DNA from 2 places in the Viridibacillus sp. d25.2 genome. Region 1 is predicted to be linked to the other one. Evidence: a T-box and tRNA genes for the amino acid it is inferred to sense, from the RefSeq annotation. Region 1 holds a T-box; the other holds one or more tRNA genes.
The links. A T-box is a leader RNA that pairs with one kind of tRNA and senses whether it is charged. The one in region 1 lies ahead of trpS (tryptophan--tRNA ligase), so its partner is inferred to be a tRNA-Trp.
Positions count from the first base shown of each region.

Region 2: it has a tRNA-Trp gene. The T-box ahead of trpS (tryptophan--tRNA ligase) is inferred to sense a tRNA for this amino acid. The anticodon was not compared.

Region 1 is NZ_CM196652.1:3,840,041-3,851,891, reverse strand. It holds gene ACZLO7_RS19005 (DegV family protein) at 1-693, opposite strand, end outside; gene ACZLO7_RS19000 (Cof-type HAD-IIB family hydrolase) at 715-1,527, opposite strand; gene ACZLO7_RS18995 (alpha/beta fold hydrolase) at 1,650-2,417, shown strand; gene ACZLO7_RS18990 (metal-sulfur cluster assembly factor) at 2,470-2,778, shown strand; gene ACZLO7_RS18985 (Crp/Fnr family transcriptional regulator) at 2,859-3,554, opposite strand; gene ACZLO7_RS18980 (ATP-dependent Clp protease ATP-binding subunit) at 3,798-5,945, shown strand; gene ACZLO7_RS18975 (YjzD family protein) at 6,030-6,224, opposite strand; gene ACZLO7_RS18970 (beta-ketoacyl-ACP synthase III) at 6,418-7,356, shown strand; gene fabF (beta-ketoacyl-ACP synthase II) at 7,387-8,622, shown strand; gene ACZLO7_RS18960 (YuzI family membrane protein) at 8,773-9,057, shown strand; gene trpS (tryptophan--tRNA ligase) at 9,011-10,000, opposite strand; T-box leader at 10,047-10,265, opposite strand; gene ACZLO7_RS18950 (DUF3899 domain-containing protein) at 10,324-10,668, opposite strand; gene ACZLO7_RS18945 (peptide ABC transporter substrate-binding protein) at 10,915-11,851, shown strand, end outside.
Region 2 is NZ_CM196652.1:785,333-797,183, forward strand. It holds gene bcp (thioredoxin-dependent thiol peroxidase) at 1-253, shown strand, start outside; gene ACZLO7_RS03870 (D-2-hydroxyacid dehydrogenase) at 257-1,201, shown strand; gene perR (peroxide-responsive transcriptional repressor PerR) at 1,448-1,891, shown strand; gene ACZLO7_RS03880 (YgzB family protein) at 2,009-2,365, opposite strand; gene ACZLO7_RS03885 (nucleotidyltransferase-like protein) at 2,506-3,381, shown strand; rRNA gene ACZLO7_RS03890 (16S ribosomal RNA) at 3,739-5,291, shown strand; tRNA gene ACZLO7_RS03895 (tRNA-Ile) at 5,388-5,464, shown strand; tRNA gene ACZLO7_RS03900 (tRNA-Ala) at 5,477-5,552, shown strand; rRNA gene ACZLO7_RS03905 (23S ribosomal RNA) at 5,649-8,578, shown strand; rRNA gene rrf (5S ribosomal RNA) at 8,715-8,830, shown strand; tRNA gene ACZLO7_RS03915 (tRNA-Asn) at 8,842-8,916, shown strand; tRNA gene ACZLO7_RS03920 (tRNA-Ser) at 8,922-9,013, shown strand; tRNA gene ACZLO7_RS03925 (tRNA-Glu) at 9,036-9,110, shown strand; tRNA gene ACZLO7_RS03930 (tRNA-Val) at 9,126-9,201, shown strand; tRNA gene ACZLO7_RS03935 (tRNA-Met) at 9,224-9,300, shown strand; tRNA gene ACZLO7_RS03940 (tRNA-Asp) at 9,304-9,380, shown strand; tRNA gene ACZLO7_RS03945 (tRNA-Phe) at 9,410-9,485, shown strand; tRNA gene ACZLO7_RS03950 (tRNA-Thr) at 9,493-9,568, shown strand; tRNA gene ACZLO7_RS03955 (tRNA-Tyr) at 9,578-9,661, shown strand; tRNA gene ACZLO7_RS03960 (tRNA-Trp) at 9,674-9,747, shown strand; tRNA gene ACZLO7_RS03965 (tRNA-His) at 9,764-9,839, shown strand; tRNA gene ACZLO7_RS03970 (tRNA-His) at 9,887-9,962, shown strand; tRNA gene ACZLO7_RS03975 (tRNA-Gln) at 9,969-10,040, shown strand; tRNA gene ACZLO7_RS03980 (tRNA-Gly) at 10,049-10,123, shown strand; tRNA gene ACZLO7_RS03985 (tRNA-Cys) at 10,136-10,209, shown strand; tRNA gene ACZLO7_RS03990 (tRNA-Leu) at 10,252-10,333, shown strand; gene ACZLO7_RS03995 (DUF2785 domain-containing protein) at 10,880-11,701, opposite strand.

The sequences.
Region 1 (11,851 bases):
AATAGCAATTACTTGATCACTTAAATGGTCACCTGTTTCTTCCATCTTGTCTAGTATACGTTTCATTACTTTCTTACGTCCACGATGTTTTTCAATCGGTATGAGTTTACCATCTTCAACATGAAGTAATGGTTTTATACTTAGTAAGCCACCGATAAATGCGCTTGCTTTTGAAACGCGTCCACCGCGTGCTAAATAATCTAAGTCTTCTACTGTAAAGAAGTGTTCCATATGTTGTGCGTTGAAACGAACTTTCTCTGTTATTTCATCTATGCTTAAACCTGCTTCACGAAGGCGAACAGCTTCCTTTACAACTAGACCGTATCCTAATGAGGCGCATTTAGAATCTACAATCGTTAATTTTAAATCAGGGTATTGTTCTTTTACCTGTTGGTAGATCATTACAGCAGTGCTGTATGTACCAGATAATTCAGATGAGAAGGCTATATAAAGTCCTTCTTCACCTGATTTTGCTAGCTCTTCGAATAGTTCTAAAAACAATTCAGGAGATGCTTGAGAAGTCTTTGGCTGACCGCCTTGACGGATAAATTCATATACTTTTAAGACCTCAACTCCCGTGACATCTGCATATTCTTGGTTGTTCATATGAACTCTTAATGGGATTAGTGTGACGTTATTTTCTTCATAAAAAGATTTAGGTAAATCAGAAGCGCTATCTGCATAGATTCTCATTTATATACCTCCTAGTGTAGTTTATTTTAAGTTTAGTCGGTCGATTAGGAGGTTAGCTATACCATCCTCATTGTTGGTTTGTGTTATTTCATTTGCAATGTTTTTGAGCTGGCCAATACCATTACCCATTGCAACGCCAATACCTGCATATTCTATCATTTCTAAGTCGTTGTCTTCGTCGCCAAATGCAATTATTCGATCACGAGGTATTTGTAGGTCTTTGGCAACATGGGATAGTCCGACAGCTTTATTCATGCCACGACGAACGATTTCAATGACTTCCCAAGGGTCACCCCAGCGACGGTGATCGATTAGCTCGGCTTTTGTATCAGCTAAATGTTGACGAATTAAGGGTACATTAGAAGAGCTAGCCTGAATTAAAAGGCTTGTAGGATTATCTTTTAAATAATCACGTAAAATACCTGTCGTTACTTTTGGTTCGCCCATAGTTAAAATATCTAAGATTTTTTGATCATGGTATTGAACATACACATCATCCATAACCTCGGCGATTAAATTTTCAATTTCATAATGGTTGATGGATTCCACTACATCTTTTACAACTGATAACTCTATTGGGCTATGAAGTGTTTGCCAAGAGGTGTTGGTTGGATGATGTACGAAGGCTCCATTAAAGTTGACGATTGGTGTATGTAAACCTAATTCTTGATAGTATATTTTACTCGCACGATAGGGTCTTCCAGTAGCAATCATAACTTGATGACCTTCTTCTTTTGCCTGTAGCAAAGTGCGTTTTGTTTTCTCAGAAATAACTTTCTTGTCGGTTAAAAGTGTACCGTCTAAATCTAAAACAATCAAATGAGGTTGTACCATATGAAAAAACTCCTTTCCTACTATAATAGAGTGTATCGTTAATCTTACTTGTTCGTCAAAACTTTGTCATCGTGAAAAATTTTTGTTACGATATTAGGATAAACTATCAAGGAGTGAATTCAGTGAAGGTTCAACAAGAACAGTGGGGTAAAATTCCGTTACTTCACATTTATGATGAAAAGACCGTAACATCAGCATCACCGGTTGTCATTTTTCTCCATGGCTTTATGAGTGCGAGTGAACATAACTTGCACTATGCGTATAAACTAGTTGAAAAAGGCGTTCGAGTACTATTGCCAGATGCATATTTGCATGGTGAGCGAGATGAAGGACTCGATGAAATTCAACTTAGTTTACGTTTTTGGGAAGTGGTCTTAACTTCAATTGAAGAAGTTGATTTTTTACATAAGCAGTTAATAGAAAAAGGTTTGCTGCCAGCAGGTAAGATTGGTTTAGCAGGAACTTCTATGGGTGGGATTGTTACATTAGGTTGCTTACGTGTATACCCATGGATTCAAACAGCATCAGTTATGATGGGTGCACCTGGTTATGTGGAGCTTTCGAAAGCTCAGATGGCTCAGTTTGAAGAACGAGGTTTCAAAATTCCAATATCAGATGAAGAGCTTCAAAAAATGGAGCAAACACTTAGCTACTTTGATATGTCAAAGCATCCTGAATCGATGGCAAACCGCCCAGTGTTATTCTGGCACGGTAAGAAAGACCATATGGTTCCATTTACACCTGCATATCAATTTTATGAAAGTATACAGGCAGATTATGCAGACCACCCTGAAGATCTTGTTTTCATTGTTGATAAACAAGCAGGGCATAAAGTATCACGTCCAGGGATGCTTGCTGCTACGAAATGGCTTGCAGACCATTTGGCATAAGTCGTTTCATTTGTTATGATATATTAAACACTATGCAGAAAGGGGAAACACTATGGATGCAGAAATGAAAGAAGTAATATATGGTGCTTTAGAAAATGTAATCGATCCTGAGTTAGGTATTGATATCGTGAACTTAGGTTTAGTATATGAAGTGGATTTATCTGAAGAAGGATTATGTGTAGTAACCATGACATTAACATCAATGGGTTGCCCACTTGGTCCAGTTATTGTTGACCAAATCCGTACAGCATTATTTGAATTGCCTGAAATTAAAGAAGTCACTGTTGATATTGTATGGAATCCACCATGGAATAAAGACAATATGTCACGTTATGCAAAAATTGCTCTAGGCATTCGCTAATTTTATAAAGAAAAAACCCGTTCAGACTGGAAAAGTCGAGCGGGTTTTTTTGATGACATAAATGGGTATAATACCTGAGGTTAGTCAATTCTACAAATTTGAAGAGGACAGTTTTCACATTCACATTCATCTTTTAGGAATTGTAAATTGAGAATTGTGATTGTGCTCTTATCAAATGTAATAATGTTATTTTTCTTGAGGTCATTTAACATACGGTTAATGACTTCACGGCTAGTAGCACAGAGATTTGCTAGCTCATTATTGGTCAATTTATAGTTAATATGGGTTGAACCATCATCCAACTTTTCACCATAAGTGTTTGCTAAACGTATCAGTGTAGAAAATAACGCACCCTTTTTTCCGTGTAACAATAAATCGCGAAGTCTAGATTGACTTTTCATATTTTGTAACTGTATCCAACGCAAACATGCAATCATCAACGAAGGTTCTTGACTAAGGTAAAGTTCAAGCATGTTGTTATCGATCGTTAAAATAGTAGTCGGCTCCATAGCTGTAGCCGTCGTTGAATTATAGTCTAAGGAACTAAAAATAGTACTTTCCCCAATTAAATTATTGCTACTACATATACGAATCGTCAATTCTTTTCCACTTGCAGTTTCTTTTGAAATTCTCACCTTACCAGACACAACGAAAAAAACATCTTGGGTACGATCGCCTTCTAAGAATATAGGGGTGTCTTTGGCGAATTTGAGAACTGTACCATGTTCTTCGAAAAGTGAATGGAGCTTAGGTGGGATAGTTTCAATTTCCTCCAAAAAAATTCACAACCTCTTCTGTTTTCCCTAATTATAACATACAGCTTTCCTGTAATTGGGCATATTTGAATATATCAAATATTTCCAATATTGAGGTGATGAAATTCAGGTGTATAGAGTTTCGAAATGGAAAAATATAATAGTCAAAAAAGGTCAAACTAATCGCTTTACTTTCAAAGGAGAACGATAATATAATGAAGTTAATCAAAAGGTCAAATAAGGTCAAATAAGGAGTGAACTATAATGCAAATGAATATGAATAATGCAGAGCAAAAAAGTCCACTTGAACAATTTGGACGTAATTTAGTAGAAGAAGTGAAAAATGGCAAAATGGATCCTGTTATTGGTCGTGACCAAGAAATCCGTAATGTCATCCGAATATTATCTCGTAAGACAAAAAATAACCCTGTATTAATCGGAGAACCAGGTGTTGGTAAAACAGCAATCGTTGAAGGATTAGCACAAAGAATCGTAAAAAAAGACGTACCAGAAGGTTTAAAAGACCGTGAAATTTATGAGTTGGATATGAGTGCATTAATCGCTGGTGCCAAATATCGTGGGGAATTTGAAGAGCGCTTAAAAGGCGTATTGAAAGAAGTGAAAGAAAGTGAAGGACAAATCATCCTTTTCATCGATGAAATTCATACAATCGTGGGAGCAGGTAAAACGGATGGTGCAATGGATGCTGGGAATATGCTTAAACCGATGTTAGCAAGAGGTGAGTTACATTGTATCGGTGCAACTACATTAGATGAATATCGAATGTATATCGAAAAGGACCCAGCACTTGAACGTCGTTTCCAACAAGTATTAGTTCGTGAACCATCTGTAGAGGATACGATTTCTATATTACGTGGTTTAAAAGAACGTTTCGAACTGCATCACGCCGTGAAAATACATGACCGAGCAATCGTTGCTGCTGCAGAATTATCAAATCGCTATTTAACTGAGCGTTTTATGCCAGATAAAGCAATTGATTTAATCGATGAAGCTTGTGCCATGATTCGAACAGAAATAGATTCCATGCCACAAGAATTAGATGAGGTAACACGTCGTACTATGCAGCTTGAAATTGAAGAACAAGCATTGATGAAAGAAAAGGATGAAGCTAGTAAAAAACGTCTTGTAGCACTTCGTGAGGAATTATCGGAGCTAAAAGACTCTTCTTCTAATATGCGTGAGCAATGGGAAGCCGAAAAATCTTCACTTCATGTTATCCAAGAAAAACGTGAAACACTTGATCGTTATCGTAGGGATTTAGAAGAAGCTGAAAATAATTATGATTTAAATATAGCAGCAGTGCTCCGTCACGGCAAAATTCCTGAATTAGAAAAAGAATTAGTAGAACTTGAGCAAACTTTGCAACAAGGAAATGATCGTCTGCTCCGTGAAGATGTGACGGCTGAAGAAATTGCTTCAATTGTTTCAAGATGGACAGGTATTCCAGTAACAAAATTAGTTGAAGGTGAACGTGAAAAACTACTCAACTTAAAAGCTACTTTACAAGAGCGAGTAGTTGGGCAGGACGAAGCAGTTCAGCTAGTGACAGAAGCTGTTTGGAGAGCGCGTGCAGGCATTCAGGATCCACAAAAACCAATCGGATCTTTCTTGTTCTTAGGACCAACAGGTGTAGGGAAAACAGAATTAGCAAAAGCATTAGCCGCTCAATTATTTGACTCAGAGGATCATTTTATTCGAATTGATATGTCTGAGTACATGGAAAAACATAGCGTATCTCGCTTAGTAGGAGCACCTCCTGGCTATATAGGTTATGAGGAAGGCGGTCAATTGACAGAAGCTGTCCGTAGAAATCCATATGCAGTAGTGCTTTTAGATGAAATTGAAAAGGCGCATCCAGATGTTGCGAATATTTTATTGCAAATTTTAGATGATGGTCGTATTACGGATAGCCAAGGTCGTATGGTTAATTTCACAAATACCGTAATCATATTGACTTCTAATATAGGCTCAAGTTACTTACTAGATATGCCTAATACTAGTGAACATGCTGTTGAAGACCTAGTTATGGCGTCTTTAAAAGAGCATTTCAAACCAGAGCTATTAAATAGATTAGATGATATTATTATGTTCCATTCATTAACAAACGAACATTTTTATCAAATCACTTGGAAGTATATTCAGTTATTAAAAAAACGAGTGGCTGAACAAGAAATTGAACTACAAGTAGATGAAAATGTCATTGAGTGGGTAGTAGCAGAAGGAACAGACCCAACCTTTGGTGCAAGACCTTTAAGAAGATTTGTACAGCGATATATTGAAACACTCGTTGCAAAAGAATTGCTAAAAGGGGATACAGTACCAGGGGATCGATTAGTCATTTCAATGAAAGATGATAAAGTAATAATCCATAAAGAATCAGCGCACACATAAAAAGAGTCTGAGCAACCTTTATATAAAGGTGCTCAGACTTTTTTTAAAGAAAAAACCCCGTCCAATCTATGGACAGGATTTTCATTATTGTTGGTGGCCTACTTGTTTAGGTGATTCGTTTGGAATAATATTGCCAATAATAATTAAGAATACTGAGAAAACTACTGAAAGCCCTAATCCAAGATTTAAGTTAAATCCAACATTCTGAATTGAACTTACTACGTAGTTCAGTACAGAAACTAATAATGCTGACCATAAAAATAGCATAATATATCTCATTAATTTCACCTCTAACTAACTTTTTTACCTGTTCTATCATATCATATTGCCACATTTAAATAAAAGAATCTTTTCAGTATTATGCCCCGTTATTTGGACAAAAATTGACGAAGTGTTGAAAAAATATAAATCTTTCGTTATAATTATTACCAGGTACTAATAATTGATAACAAAAGAAAAGAGGCGCTACTTCATGAACGCTGGAATAATAGGCTTAGGAAGATGTATCCCTAATCGTGTAGTCACAAATGCTGACTTAGAAAAAATGATGGATACATCGGATGAATGGATTCGCACTAGAACAGGAATCGAAGAACGAAGAATCGCATCAGATGAACATAACTCTTCTCATTTAGCTTTTGAAGCTGCGAAAAACGCAATAGCTAATGCTGGTATTTCGGCTGATCAAATCGGGCTTATTTTAGTTGCAACCGTAACACCTGACCGACCATTTCCGAGTGTAGCGTGTATGATACAAGACCAACTTGGTGCACACAATGCGGCTGCAATGGACTTGTCCGCTGCATGCGCAGGATTTATGTACGGCTTGGTAACGGCTAAGCAATTCATTGAATCTAAAACATATGATTATGTTTTAATAGTAGGTGTTGAGAAGCTTTCAAAAATTACAAACTGGGAAGATCGAAATACTGCTGTCCTATTTGGTGATGGTGCATGTGCAGCTGTGATGGGTAAAGTATCTGATAATAGAGGGATTTTATCATTTGAGCTTGGTTCAGACGGCTCAGGCGGAAAGCATTTATTCCAAAATGATGCAGGTCACATTGAGATGAATGGCCGTGAAGTATTCAAATTTGCGGTACGTCAAATGGGTGAATCAGCTTTAAATGTCATAGAGAAAGCGGGATATACTAAGGAAGATGTTGATTTCCTAATTCCGCATCAAGCAAATATTCGAATTATGGAATCTGCAAGACAAAGACTAGATTTGCCAGAGGAGAAAATGTCTACGGCTATTAAAAAATATGGCAATACATCGTCTGCTTCAATCGGCAATGCATTAATAGAAGAACTAGAAGCCGGCAAAATTCAAGATGGCGATTTACTTGTGCTCGTTGGATTTGGTGGCGGCCTTACATGGGGCGCCGTTGCAATGCGCTGGGGAAAATAACAATATTAGAAAAGAGGGAGTTAAAAGAACATGACAAAACGTCGAGTAGTTGTTACAGGTATGGGTGCTGTGACACCTTTAGGAAATGATGTAGAAACAACATGGAAAGCGATTAAAGAAGGAAAAATTGGTGTTGGCCCGTTAACACGTATAGATGCTGAACAATTTCCTGCAAAAGTTGCTGCAGAAGTAAAAGATTTTGATATTGAAGCATATATTCCTCGAAAAGAAGCACGTAAGATGGATCGTTTTACACATTACGCATTAGCGGCGTCTATTATGGCTGTAAAAGATGCAGAGTTAGAAATAACTCCTGAAGTTGGTCTGCGTACAGGTGTTTGGATAGGCTCTGGAATTGGTGGAATGGAGACGTATGAGCAACAATTCCGCAATTTCCTTGAAAAAGGACAACGTCGTGTTAGTCCGTTTTTCGTACCAATGATGATTCCTGATATGGCTGCAGGTCAAGTATCTATCCACTTTGGTGCAAAAGCAATTAACTCATGTTCAGTAACAGCTTGTGCATCAGGTACAAACTCAATTGGTGATGCGTTTAAAGTTATTGAGCGTGGCGATGCAGATGTCATGATTACTGGAGGAGCAGAGGCGCCGATTACGAATATGGCGGTTGCAGGATTTTCCTCAAACACAGCACTTACGTTAAACCAAGATCCACAAACAGCATCTCGTCCATTCGATGCAAATCGCGATGGTTTTGTTATCGGAGAAGGATCGGGTATCGTTATTTTAGAAGAATACGAACATGCAGTAAAACGTGGTGCAAAAATTTATGGTGAAGTTGTAGGATACGGTTCAACTGGAGATGCGCATCATATTACAGCACCTGCTCCTGAAGGGGAGGGTGCAGCTCGCTCTATGAAGCAAGCGATAGATGATGCTGGTATTGATGCAACAGAAATTGGTTATATCAATGCGCATGGTACGAGCACACCTTATAATGATTTGTTCGAAACAAAAGCTGTAAAGACTGTTTTCGGAGAACATGCTTATAATTTAGCAATGAGTTCAACGAAATCGATGACAGGTCATTTACTTGGAGCAGCTGGTGGGATTGAAGCAATCTTCTCAGTACTTGCATTAAAAGAAGGTATTTTACCGCCAACGATGAATCTAGAAACAACAGATCCTGAGTGCGATTTAGACTATGTTGCTAACGAAGCAAGAGAAAAAGAAATTACTTATGCGTTAAGTAATTCATTAGGTTTTGGTGGGCATAATGCTTCACTATTATTTAAAAAGTATTAATAAGTAACGAATGACCACAGGGTGAATTTCCTGTGGTTTTTTTATCTTTAGAACTTTATTGTAATATTTTTAAATCAAATGAATACGGCAAGCGAATTATAGTAAGTGAAAGACTATTAAGGGTTTTGAATATCATATTTTCGCATAAAAATGACCTCGTTAGTTATAACGAAGTCATTTTTTCATATAGTATTAAAAACTAGAAAAGGAAATATGCAAATGCGCTTACTATTTTTCTTAACTTTTTATGGTCTTATTGTACTGAGTTCAACACATATGATTCTATATTTGAACTACCGAGCACTAGGTTATACATGGACAGCCGTTTTTATGTTTATTTTGCAAACAGTTGATTTCAAAATTTTCATCGGCTCAAGTATTGGACTAGTTATCGTCTATTTCTCCCAAGGCCCATCACGTCTTCCATTTTCTTAATTGTTGCACTTGCAATAGCGTTCGCTTTTTCAGCACCAGCGTCTAAAATATCATCTAATTGTGGTGAATCGATTAATTCGTTAAAACGTTCTTGGATAGGTGCTAGATGATTAATAACACTTTCAGCAACTCCTGCTTTGAAAGCGCCATAACCAAGACCAGCGTATTTTGCTACAAGGTTATCAATGGATTCATTTGTTAATGATGCTTCAATTGTTAGTAAATTAGAGACACCAGGTTTAGATTCAATATTGAAAGCAACAACGCCTTCAGAATCTGTCACGGCAGATTTAATTTTCTTCTCGATCTCTTTTGGAGTATCTAGAAGGCGGATTGTTGCTTTTTTATTTTCATCCGATTTGCTCATTTTTTTCGTTGGTTCTTGAAGCGACTTAATGCGAGCTCCGTTTTTTGGTAATTGAATAGTAGGAATCGTGAATACTTTACCGTAACGTTTATTGAAACGTTCAGCTAAGTCACGTGTAAGTTCTAAATGTTGTTTTTGGTCGTCACCAACTGGCACGATATCTGTGTTGTACAGAAGAATATCTCCAGCCATAAGTGGCGGGTAAGTAAGTAAGCCTGCAGAAACTGCCTCTTTACCAGTAGATTTATCTTTGAATTGTGTCATACGCTCAAGTTCACCAGTGTAAGAAATACATTGTAACATCCATCCAGCTTGTGCGTGTGCAGGTACTTCTGATTGAATAAATAGTGTTGACTTTTCTGGGTCGATACCTGTTGCTAAATATGTTGCAGCAAGTGTGCGAATACTGTTACGAAGTTCTTTACTGTCTTGTGGCATTGTAATTGCGTGTTGATCTACAATACAAAAAATACAATCGTACTCATCTTGCAAAGTTGTAAACTGTCTAAATGCACCAATGTAGTTACCTAATGTAATGACACCTGTTGGTTGTACGCCTGAAAAAATACGTTTCATAATTGAGTTCCTCCTTAGATATAAAAAAACATCATGCGTCTCCTAATATAGGGACGAATGATGTTGAATCCGCGGTACCACCCAAGCTTGTCGATAAATCGACCACTCATCCTCATAACGTGAGGTTAACGAACTGAGCTACTACTAACAAGGTTCACAAAGTTAACTCGGAAGTCCATTCCATTTAGCATATCATCTGTTTGCACCAACCACAGACTCTCTTTACATACGACATAAATGTACTACTCTTCGTCTTCGTTTTTTATAATGCTTTTTGTGATTATAATATAGCCGAAAGCTAAAAATCAAGTATTGGTTACAGTTTACAAATAATAAAACATAAGGGCAATGAACATCATCATAATGGTAGCTCCACCAATTTGTAAAATACCCTTAAAGGGCATTGAAACAATTTGAGAAGGGGCTCTCATGTTTTTAACATCCTCTAGTCTAGATGATCTAACAAAAACCTTACGCGTACTAACTGTGAAAATGTCAAAAAAGCCCGATGACAGTATATATGCTGTGAGTCCAACAAAAAGCACAATACCCCCTGCTACAAATGAGACATTAATGTAATCGATTAATTTCAAATCTTTATATCGAAAAAGCATTATGAGTACGATTAAAAATTGTAATGCTAAAAAGACAATTCCTTTCTTTTTCAAATGAAAAACCCCCGATTCTTTATTCATTTTAGTTGAATAATAATGAAAAATCAAAAATATCAAACATTATTTTAAATTCAGAATATTATATTTTTGTAGGTATAAACGCTGGTATCGCTAGATTCATATATCAAATATATATTAAAAAAAGACTTATATATCAAAAGGTTACTTTACAACGTTTTTTGTTTATGTATAATTAGCAATGTAATGATTTTTCAGAATATTCAAGGGGGTTAGTTATACATGAAAAAAAGCAAACTATTATGGCTATCAAGTCTAGTACTTGTACTTAGTGTTTTCTTAGCTGCTTGCGGTGGAGGAAAAGACAAAGATAATAGCAAAGATTCTGATAGCAAAAAAGATTCAGGTAGCCTGGATGCAACTCAAGAGCTAAATATCATTGAAAGTGCTGAAATTCCAACAATGGACTCAGTACTAGTAACAGATGTAGTAGGATCTACAGTATTAAACAACGTTAATGAAGGTTTATACCGCTATAACGAGGAAAATATAGCAGTTCCAGCAATAGCAACTGGAGAACCAGAAGTAAACAAAGTTGGTACAGTTTATACTTTCAAACTTCGTGATGCCAAATGGTCTGATGGATCTACAGTAACTGCCAATGATTTTGAATACGCATGGAAACGTGCGATTGATCCTAAAACTGGTTCTGAATACGGTCCATATATGATGGCTGGCATTATTAAAAACGCTACAGAAATTGGTAAAGGGAAAGCAAAAGCTGCTGACCTTGGTGTTAAAGCATTAGATGACAAGACGTTAGAAGTAACGCTTGAAAAACCAACACCTTATTTCTTATCTTTAATGGCATTTAGCACATTCTTACCGCAAAAAGAAGAATTCGTTAAAGAGCAAGGTAAAAAATACGCTTCAAACTCAGAAACAACTTTATATAATGGTCCATTCGTTCTTAAAGGGTGGGATGGTACAGGCCTAAAATGGCAATATGTTAAAAACGACAACTATTGGGACAAAGACAATGTGAAGTTAGATAAAATCAATGTTGACGTAGTAAAAGAAGATCAAACTGCAATTAATCTTTATACTTCAGGTAAAAAAGATCGTGCAGGTTTATCAGGTGAATTCGCAATGCAATATGCAAATGATCCAGAAGTATTAAAAGATGTAGAATCTTCACCTTTCTATTTAAAATTCAATC
Region 2 (11,851 bases), 1.4 Mb from region 1:
TGAAAAACGACATGAGAAATTTATAGAAAAGCATGGCTTACCATTTTCGTTATTAGTGGATGAGGATCATGCTGTTGCGGAAGAATACGGCGTTTGGAAATTGAAGAAAATGTATGGTCGTGAATATATGGGGATTGAACGCACTACTTTTATAATAGATGAAAATGGGGTAGTTATTAAAGAGTGGCGAAAAGTTCGGGTGAAGGGACATATTGAAGCAGTCCTAACTTATATACGTGAGAAGGGAGAGTAATAGATGAAGGTATATTTTACATTTGATCCGAGGCCAGATTTAAAAGAGGGACTCCTACAAGATTTTCCTACTATTGAGTTTATCTTTCATGAAAAAATAGATTATGCTGTTTTAAAAGAGGCAGAAGTTGTTGTCACTTATGGCGAAGATCTTGGAGAACAGCACATCAGTATAGCAGAGAAGTTAAAATGGATCATGGTCGCTTCTGCAGGGATCGAGAAGATGCCTCAAAAGGAAATCGCTGAGCGTGGTATTGTTGTTTCAAATGTGCGTGGTATTCATAAAATTCCAATGGCAGAATCTGTTCTAGCACATATTCTATCATATAAACGTGGTCTAGCATGGATATATGAACAAGAGAAGAAAGCAGAATGGAGCCGCAAGTCGAAAGCTACAGAGCTTCATGGTTCAACGGCACTCATTTTAGGACCTGGCGCAATTGGTTCAGAGATTGGACGATTGTTGCAAGCTTTTGGTGTACATACAATAGGGTGTAATCGTTCAGGACATAAGGCAGATTACATGGATGATATGATTTCTTTTAGTACTTTGCAAAAGGCTTTACCGAGTGCGGATATAGTTATTTCTGTTTTGCCAAGTACACCCGATACACGTCATTTATTACAAAGCGAACATTTCGAAGCGATGAAAGACAGTGCTTTATTCATGAACTTTGGCCGCGGAGACTTAGTGTCAACGGATGTTTTGATGGATGCGTTAAATGAAGGAAGAATCGCACATGCGATATTGGACGTATATGAAGAAGAACCTCTACCATCAGATCATCTTTTTTGGCAGATGACTAATGTAACTGTTTCACCTCATGTCTCAAGCCACTCTTCAAGATATTTGGAGCGTAGTTTAGAAATTTTCAAACCTAACTTAAAAAAATGGTTAGAGGGAGAGTCAGAGCTCATTAACAAAATGGATATTACTAAGGGGTACTAATCAAGAACTTTTATAGTTAATGGAGAAAGTATCATTCATGTAAAGCAATTGAGAATGCTATTAGGGATAAAATGATAAATTTATGCTAATTTATACTAATTTTCGATTGATAATAAACAACACCTTATTAATACACGAACAAAGAAGTGACTTGTGGATGGATATGTTGACATTTGCCCTAGTTGTTAAGTAAACTAATTATAACAATTATAAACTAATAATTTTTATGAATTGAGGTGCATGGCGATGACTGAGGTGCAATTAAAAAGCGCTCTAGACACGCTAAAGACAACTGGCGTAAGGATTACTCCCCAACGTCATGCTATTTTAGAGTACTTAATCGAATCAATGTCACATCCAACAGCTGATGAAATATACAAAGCACTTGAAGGGAAATTCCCTAATATGAGTGTAGCAACGGTTTATAATAATCTACGTGTATTCCGAGAATCAGGGTTAGTAAAAGAATTAACTTACGGGGATAGCGCAAGTCGTTTTGATTTTGTTACAAATAAGCATTATCACATTATTTGTGAAGGCTGTGGAAAAATCGTAGACTTCCATTACCCAGGGCTTGATGAGGTTGAACATTTCGCCGCTCATGTCACTGGTTTCAAAATCAATTCACACCGTATGGAGATTTACGGAACTTGTCCAACATGTACTGAACAAGCTACGAAAGTTCAATAAGAAAGGGAGCTACTTAACTGTCAACAATGACACATAGGTAGCTTCTTTTTATGGTAAACTATGTAATGCTTTTTTTATAAAAAAACCTCGTTACAATTTAGTAACGAGGCGAAGGCATTAATCTTTATGCTTTGTGCGATTGTTTAGTGATTGATCAAATTCTTGTCCCTCTAATGAAGGATCTAAAGTAAGTGGTTCATTGCAATACATACACATATCTACACGGCCAAGAACTTTCGTGTGTTTATGGCAACCCGGACATTCTACTAATACTGCTCGAGTTGAAAGGAATCCAATCCATCCATAAACAAAAGTACTTCCAAGAACACAGAGGATACCTAGCGTCATGAAGATAATAACTAACCATTGGTGTTCTCTGAAGAAAATGGCACCGTACATGATGATAAACCCAATAAATATGAGAGATAAAGCAAATGAACGGATTTTATTTATCTTGTTTTTATATGGTTTCATTTGTAAGCCTCCTAATCTACAACATACTATAACACAAAATGATATCGTAATATGAAGTGAAAGTTTTATGCAGGAATCTTATTATTGCTGTCGAAAGTTTAAGACAGAGTAAATTGACTATTGACTATAGGAGGATCATTATGGAGCAGTTACTACGACCCATATACCAAGAACGAGCAAGTCACCCAAATACAATAGGTGTAATTTTAATAGAAAAAAGGGAAGAAGTTAGCCCGATAACAGATACATTTGATACGATTCTTCTTATTATAACAAAACAAAGTGAGCGACCTGTCTTTACAAAACACTATACATTTAAAGATAAGAAGGCTGCTATGCATATTATTTCTGAGAAGCAGTTAAATAAATGGTTATTAGTAGGAACTAATAAGAAGATAGTAGATTGGCTATTCTTTGGAAAAGTATTATTTGATCGTAATGAGTATCTTTCTAATTTAAAAAAGGAACTGAAAGAGTTCCCTTTCTATGGTCGGAAAATCAAAATGGGTATTGAGTTTGCAAAGTTAATTCGCAGATACTTAGAAGGCAAAGTATGCTTCGAAGAGAAAAATTACTTAGATGCATATAATCATGTTGTTGAATCATTGCATCATTTAGCGCGTCTTGCTGTAATGGATAGAGGACTGTACCCTGAGGTTACAGTATGGTCGCAAGTAAAACAAATTGATCCAGCCATTTATAAATTATATGAAGAACTTATTACGAGTGAAGAATCATTGGATAAACGATTAGAGCTATTATTTTTAGCAAGTGAGTTCTTCATTCATTCCCGTACTGCAGATGGAGCAACGCATGTTATAGAAGTAATGTCTCAGAAAGACTTCTGGACAATACAAGAATTGCATGAACAAGAGGAGCTCAAAAACTATTCAGTTAACCTTGAAGTTTTCATCGAATATTTAATAGACAAAGGATATATCTCTGTAGAGCGTGTAGAAACTAAGGGGAATAACATATATCATAGAGATTATAAGGTTGAAGAAATTGCTGATTAGTTGTATAGTAATTGAGGCGTTCAAAACGCCTCAAAATTCTTTTTGAAAAAGTGTTGACATATGTATCGATACTATTGTATTATATTAATTGTCGCTAAGACATGTTGTTAAAACTTAAAACTTTCACTCAAATAACTTTTTCAAAAAAGTTATTGACACAGAAAGTGAATGATGTTAAGATATTAAAGTCGCTGCCGCAAGCAACGACGTCAACAACAAAATGAACCTTGAAAACTGAACATGCAAGACGTTAATCAATAAATGTTTTTGGACACCAACTCCGTTGGTGGATCAAAACAAAAATAGATATCATCTTCGGATGATACGCTAGCAAAGCTAATGAGCTTTCAAACTACTTTTATGGAGAGTTTGATCCTGGCTCAGGACGAACGCTGGCGGCGTGCCTAATACATGCAAGTCGAGCGAATGATGAAGAAGCTTGCTTCTTCTGATTTAGCGGCGGACGGGTGAGTAACACGTGGGCAACCTACCTAGTAGATTGGGATAACTCCGGGAAACCGGGGCTAATACCGAATAATCCATTTTGTCACATGGTAAAATGCTGAAAGGCGGTTTCGGCTGTCACTACTAGATGGGCCCGCGGTGCATTAGCTAGTTGGTGGGGTAATGGCCTACCAAGGCAACGATGCATAGCCGACCTGAGAGGGTGATCGGCCACATTGGGACTGAGACACGGCCCAAACTCCTACGGGAGGCAGCAGTAGGGAATCTTCCACAATGGACGAAAGTCTGATGGAGCAACGCCGCGTGAGTGATGAAGGTTTTCGGATCGTAAAACTCTGTTGTAAGGGAAGAACAAGTACGTTAGTAACTGAACGTACCTTGACGGTACCTTATTAGAAAGCCACGGCTAACTACGTGCCAGCAGCCGCGGTAATACGTAGGTGGCAAGCGTTGTCCGGATTTATTGGGCGTAAAGCGCGCGCAGGTGGTTTCTTAAGTCTGATGTGAAAGCCCACGGCTCAACCGTGGAGGGTCATTGGAAACTGGGAGACTTGAGTGCAGAAGAGGAAAGTGGAATTCCAAGTGTAGCGGTGAAATGCGTAGAGATTTGGAGGAACACCAGTGGCGAAGGCGACTTTCTGGTCTGTAACTGACACTGAGGCGCGAAAGCGTGGGGAGCAAACAGGATTAGATACCCTGGTAGTCCACGCCGTAAACGATGAGTGCTAAGTGTTAGGGGGTTTCCGCCCCTTAGTGCTGCAGCTAACGCATTAAGCACTCCGCCTGGGGAGTACGGCCGCAAGGTTGAAACTCAAAGGAATTGACGGGGGCCCGCACAAGCGGTGGAGCATGTGGTTTAATTCGAAGCAACGCGAAGAACCTTACCAGGTCTTGACATCCCAATGACCGCTCTAGAGATAGAGTTTTCCCTTCGGGGACATTGGTGACAGGTGGTGCATGGTTGTCGTCAGCTCGTGTCGTGAGATGTTGGGTTAAGTCCCGCAACGAGCGCAACCCTTGATCTTAGTTGCCATCATTTAGTTGGGCACTCTAAGGTGACTGCCGGTGACAAACCGGAGGAAGGTGGGGATGACGTCAAATCATCATGCCCCTTATGACCTGGGCTACACACGTGCTACAATGGACGATACAAAGAGTCGCTAACTCGCGAGGGTATGCTAATCTCATAAAATCGTTCTCAGTTCGGATTGTAGGCTGCAACTCGCCTACATGAAGCCGGAATCGCTAGTAATCGTGGATCAGCATGCCACGGTGAATACGTTCCCGGGCCTTGTACACACCGCCCGTCACACCACGAGAGTTTGTAACACCCGAAGTCGGTGAGGTAACCTTTATGGAGCCAGCCGCCGAAGGTGGGATAGATGATTGGGGTGAAGTCGTAACAAGGTAGCCGTATCGGAAGGTGCGGCTGGATCACCTCCTTTCTAAGGATAATTACGGAAACAGATCTTGGATCTGTCGATTAACGTCTTGCGTTCAGTTTTGAAGGTTCATACTTCAATTATATATTTTCCCAAAAGGGGCCTATAGCTCAGCTGGTTAGAGCGCACGCCTGATAAGCGTGAGGTCGATGGTTCGAGTCCATTTAGGCCCACCATATTTTCTTTTCGGGGCCTTAGCTCAGCTGGGAGAGCGCCTGCCTTGCACGCAGGAGGTCAGCGGTTCGATCCCGCTAGGCTCCACCAATATTGTTCTTTGAAAACTGGATAAAACGACATTGAAGCAAATTAAGTAACACATTTTTTATTATTAAGTTTTTTAGGCTTAATAACTAACTTTTAGGTTAAGTTATTAAGGGCGCATGGCGGATGCCTTGGCACTAGGAGCCGAAGAAGGACGGCACTAACACCGATATGCTTCGGGGAGCTGTAAGTGAGCTTTGATCCGGAGATTTCCGAATGGGGGAACCCACTGTTCGTAATGGAGCAGTATCTTGACGTGAATACATAGCGTCTTGATGGCAGACCCAGGGAACTGAAACATCTAAGTACCTGGAGGAAGAGAAAGAAAAATCGATTCCCTGAGTAGCGGCGAGCGAAACGGGAATAGCCCAAACCAAGAGGCTTGCCTCTTGGGGTTGTAGGACACTCTATATGGAGTTACAAAGGAATGAGTTAAACGAAGCGGTCTGGAAAGGCCCGCCAGAGCAGGTAACAGCCCTGTAGTTGAAAGTTCATTCTCTCTTGAGTGTATCCTGAGTACGGCGGAACACGTGAAATTCCGTTGGAATCTGGGAGGACCATCTCCCAAGGCTAAATACTACCTAGTGACCGATAGTGAACCAGTACCGTGAGGGAAAGGTGAAAAGCACCCCGGAAGGGGAGTGAAATAGATCCTGAAACCATGTGCCTACAAGTAGTTAGAGCCCGTTAATGGGTGATAGCGTGCCTTTTGTAGAATGAACCGGCGAGTTACGATTACATGCGAGGTTAAGTTTTAGAAGACGGAGCCGTAGCGAAAGCGAGTCTGAATAGGGCGAATGAGTATGTGGTTGTAGACCCGAAACCAGGTGATCTACCCATGTCCAGGGTGAAGGTAAGGTAACACTTACTGGAGGCCCGAACCCACGTACGTTGAAAAGTGCGGGGATGAGGTGTGGGTAGCGGAGAAATTCCAATCGAACCTGGAGATAGCTGGTTCTCTCCGAAATAGCTTTAGGGCTAGCCTCGTGATAGAGAATCCTGGAGGTAGAGCACTGTTTGAACTAGGGGTCCATCCCGGATTACCGAATTCAGACAAACTCCGAATGCCAGTGATTTATGCACGGGAGTCAGACTGCGAGTGATAAGATCCGTAGTCAAAAGGGAAACAGCCCAGACCACCAGCTAAGGTCCCAAAGTAATTGTTAAGTGGAAAAGGATGTGACGTTGCTTAGACAACCAGGATGTTGGCTCAGAAGCAGCCATCATTTAAAGAGTGCGTAATAGCTCACTGGTCGAGTGACGCTGCGCCGAAAATGTATCGGGGCTAAACAATTCACCGAAGCTGTGGATGGACATCTTAGATGTCCGTGGTAGGAGAGCGTTCTAAGTGCTGTGAAGTCAGACCGGAAGGACTGGTGGAGCGCTTAGAAGTGAGAATGCCGGTATGAGTAGCGAAAGACGGGTGAGAATCCCGTCCACCGAATGACTAAGGTTTCCTGAGGAAGGCTCGTCCGCTCAGGGTTAGTCGGGACCTAAGCCGAGGCCGATAGGCGTAGGCGATGGACAACAGGTTGATATTCCTGTACCACCTATTTACCATTTGAGCAATGGGGGGACGCAGTAGGATAGGGTAAGCATGCTGTTGGTTATGCATGTTCAAGCAGTGAGGCGTGAAATGAGGCAAATCCCATTTCTATAACGTTGAGCTGTGATGACGAGGACGTATGTCCGGAGTTCCTGATTTCACACTGCCAAGAAAAGCCTCTAGCGAGGTAAAAGGTGCCCGTACCGCAAACCGACACAGGTAGTCGAGGAGAGAATCCTAAGGTGTGCGAGAGAACTCTCGTTAAGGAACTCGGCAAAATGACCCCGTAACTTCGGGAGAAGGGGTGCTCTAGTAGGGTGAAAGCCCGAGAGAGCCGCAGTGAATAGGCCCAGGCGACTGTTTAGCAAAAACACAGGTCTCTGCAAAACCGTAAGGTGACGTATAGGGGCTGACGCCTGCCCGGTGCTGGAAGGTTAAGAGGAGTGCTTAGCGCAAGCGAAGGTGCGAATTGAAGCCCCAGTAAACGGCGGCCGTAACTATAACGGTCCTAAGGTAGCGAAATTCCTTGTCGGGTAAGTTCCGACCCGCACGAAAGGCGTAACGATCTGGGCACTGTCTCAACGAGAGACTCGGTGAAATTATAGTACCTGTGAAGATGCAGGTTACCCGCGACAGGACGGAAAGACCCCGTGGAGCTTTACTGTAGCCTGATATTGAATTTTGATACAGCTTGTACAGGATAGGTAGGAGCCAGAGATTCCGGAGCGCCAGCTTCGGAGGAGGCGTTGGTGGGATACTACCCTAGCTGTATTGAACTTCTAACCCATGCCCCTTAGCGGGGTAGGAGACAGTGTCAGGCGGGCAGTTTGACTGGGGCGGTCGCCTCCTAAAGAGTAACGGAGGCGCCCAAAGGTTCCCTCAGAATGGTTGGAAATCATTCGTAGAGTGTAAAGGCATAAGGGAGCTTGACTGCGAGACCTACAAGTCGAGCAGGGTCGAAAGACGGGCTTAGTGATCCGGTGGTTCCGCATGGAAGGGCCATCGCTCAACGGATAAAAGCTACCCCGGGGATAACAGGCTTATCTCCCCCAAGAGTCCACATCGACGGGGAGGTTTGGCACCTCGATGTCGGCTCATCGCATCCTGGGGCTGTAGTCGGTCCCAAGGGTTGGGCTGTTCGCCCATTAAAGCGGTACGCGAGCTGGGTTCAGAACGTCGTGAGACAGTTCGGTCCCTATCCGTCGTGGGCGTAGGAAATTTGAGAGGAGCTGTCCTTAGTACGAGAGGACCGGGATGGACACACCGCTGGTGTACCAGTTGTTCTGCCAAGGGCATCGCTGGGTAGCTATGTGTGGACGGGATAAGTGCTGAAAGCATCTAAGCATGAAGCCCCCCTCAAGATGAGATTTCCCATTACGCAAGTAAGTAAGATCCCTCAAAGACGATGAGGTAGATAGGTTCGAGGTGGAAGTGTGGCGACATACGGAGCTGACGAATACTAATAGATCGAGGACTTAACCAAATTTTACTTAACAAACTTCAATGTAATTTATCCAGTTTTGAGAGAATAATAAAAAACTTTTCTAAAATAGCAAAAAACACTTGCTAAAATTTAAAAAAGATGATATAATTATTCTTGTCCTTAGGTAATACAATAGTCTAGTGGCGATGGCAAAGAGGTCACACCTGTTCCCATGTCGAACACAGAAGTTAAGCTCTTTAGCGCCGATGGTAGTTGGGGGTCTCCCCCTGTGAGAGTAGGACGTTGCTAGGCGATCATATTATTCCGAAGTAGCTCAGTGGTAGAGCATCCGGCTGTTAACCGGACGGTCGTAGGTTCGAGTCCTACCTTCGGAGCCATTTTTGGAGAGCTGTCCGAGTGGCCGAAGGAGCACGGTTGGAAACCGTGTAGGCGAGTAACCTTGTCTCAAGGGTTCAAATCCCTTGCTCTCCGCCATACACATTCTCATTTATTAAATGGCCCCTTGGTCAAGCGGTTAAGACACCGCCCTTTCACGGCGGTAACACGGGTTCGAATCCCGTAGGGGTCACCATTTATAACATTATACGGAGGATTAGCTCAGCTGGGAGAGCACCTGCCTTACAAGCAGGGGGTCGGCGGTTCGATCCCGTCATCCTCCACCATTTAAATTAATAATACCATTATCGCGGGGTGGAGCAGTTCGGTAGCTCGTCGGGCTCATAACCCGAAGGTCACAGGTTCAAATCCTGTCCCCGCAACCAAATGGTCCGGTAGTTCAGTTGGTTAGAATGCCTGCCTGTCACGCAGGAGGTCGCGGGTTCGAGTCCCGTCCGGACCGCCATTTTTTAAAAAAGAATATTAAATTATTATGGGTCAGTAGCTCAGTTGGTAGAGCATTAGATTGAAGCTCTAAGTGTCGGCGGTTCGATTCCGTCCTGACCCACCATAATAATGCCGGTGTAGCTCAGTTGGTAGAGCAACTGACTTGTAATCAGTAGGTCGAGGGTTCGACTCCTTTCGCCGGCACCATGTTTTTCTGGAGGGGTAGCGAAGAGGCTAAACGCGGCGGACTGTAAATCCGCTCCTTCGGGTTCGGCGGTTCGAATCCGTCCCCCTCCACCATTTTTTTATTTTAGGGGCATAGTTTAACGGTAGAATAGAGGTCTCCAAAACCTTTGATGTGGGTTCGATTCCTACTGCCCCTGCCAATTTAATTTTATAATGGCGGTTGTGGCGAAGTGGTTAACGCACCTGATTGTGGTTCAGGCATTCGTGGGTTCGATTCCCATCAGTCGCCCCATTTAATTTTTGACAATAAAATGATTGAAATATAATAATAATATTATGGCGGTTGTGGCGAAGTGGTTAACGCACCTGATTGTGGTTCAGGCATTCGTGGGTTCGATTCCCATCAGTCGCCCCATATTATTGGGGTATAGCCAAGCGGTAAGGCAACGGATTTTGATTCCGTCATGCCCTGGTTCGAATCCAGGTACCCCAGTTAAATTTGCGGAAGTAGTTCAGTGGTAGAACACCACCTTGCCAAGGTGGGGGTCGCGAGTTCGAACCTCGTCTTCCGCTCCATTTTTTATTTACGGCGGCATAGCCAAGTGGTAAGGCACAGGTCTGCAACACCTCTACCACCGGTTCAAATCCGGTTGCCGCCTCCAATTATTTTTAAAATATCTACATATTGCATATAATAATATTATGCCGGTGTGGCGGAATTGGCAGACGCGCACGACTCAAAATCGTGTTCTTTCGAGAGTGTCGGTTCGACCCCGACCACCGGTATCTAAAGTAACTTGAAACCCTTGATATATCAGGGGTTTCTTTTTTTTGTAGAAAATTTGTAGAAAGAACATTATAGTTGATATAAAATATTTTTAAACTGTTATCGTTTCTATTTAAAGGGAGATGGTAGTATCATGGTAAATATGAAAGAAGCTGTTGAAAATCAAGAAGTTCAATGTTTAGTACACTTCACTAACGCTTTGTTCAACAATCGGGCCATTTAATTGAATAACACTTCTAAATTAAAAATAGGATTTTATGTTAGTCTTGATGTGAGTTTGTGAAACAGTGTACTTAAGCTAACGAGGCAGGTTAGTTCAATAAGAAACTTCAAAGTAATAGGTGAATTAATACTAAAATATGGTAAAACAATTAGTTGAATAGTCTGTTTTGCCATGTAGAACGGAGATCCATCTGAATCCCCGCAAATCAAATTTTCTCTGAAAAGTGTGAAGTGAAAATGTCCCCTGAGGGCTATTATTTGCCTGTTACCACATTTGAAGTGGAGACGGACAAGTGCGGGTGCTTTCCCCTCAATTTTTTTAATTAGGAATAGTATACTTTTTCTACTTTATATAATGTCTGCTCGATAGTCGAGCAGAGAACGGCATCCACTTTGTAAAATTTAACTCGAAAGTATAAACTTTTCAAAAAGTTCTTTATATTATTTTTTTGCTTAAAGGCAGGGAGAAATTCTGAATTTTTCTCCACATCACCAAAACTTTGAATCCATTGCTCTACATAAGTCTGACTAAGTATTTTTCTATTTAAAACACTAATTATGGATTTTACCATTCTCTCATCTTCCCCATCGGAGTAAATTCGATCTGTTATGGTCATCTTTTCGTAAACCAAATCGAGGATAGTTAAGAGGTCATTTTTATCCAGTTCGGAACATTGAGCCAAATCTTCTAAAGCATCTGCTGCATGGGCTATAGCATGAGCCCAGCCTTTTTCTTCGTCATACCCACGGTAATCTCGTTCTTCTTGTACATTGTAAAATACTTTCTCTTTTATCTGATGAATTTGCTCTCTTGAGAGAAATGGTGATTCTCTATGCCTTATGAAGAAGAGCGGTATGACTAGCATGGAGAAAGATCGAGTGAAGACAGAGTCTGTATTTGTTTCACCAAGCTTAAAAAGCAAATGGTTTTTATCCAAAACAACCGGTAGAAGTTGTTCTAGTTCGTTTGCTGTTAGAGAATTATCAGGAATCCAATGTGATAAGGTTGTATAAATTAGCTCATCACGTAGTTGGGCATCCAAAGAACCGATGTTATTTATCATTTCTAGTATCAACTGGAATGTATCGGGGGGTGCTTGGTACCCATTTTCTTTTATTAATATCAACTTTTCTTTTAAATTCATTTTACACGCTCCTACTAGAAATTTTCTGAACTAACTTTTTCAAGGGTTTCTACTGACTATACGGCTTCTTCCCGTACCCTTCTTCCCTTACTATAAGGTACAGATAGGATCAGAGACAATCCGCAATAGCATAATAATTTTCATGATTTT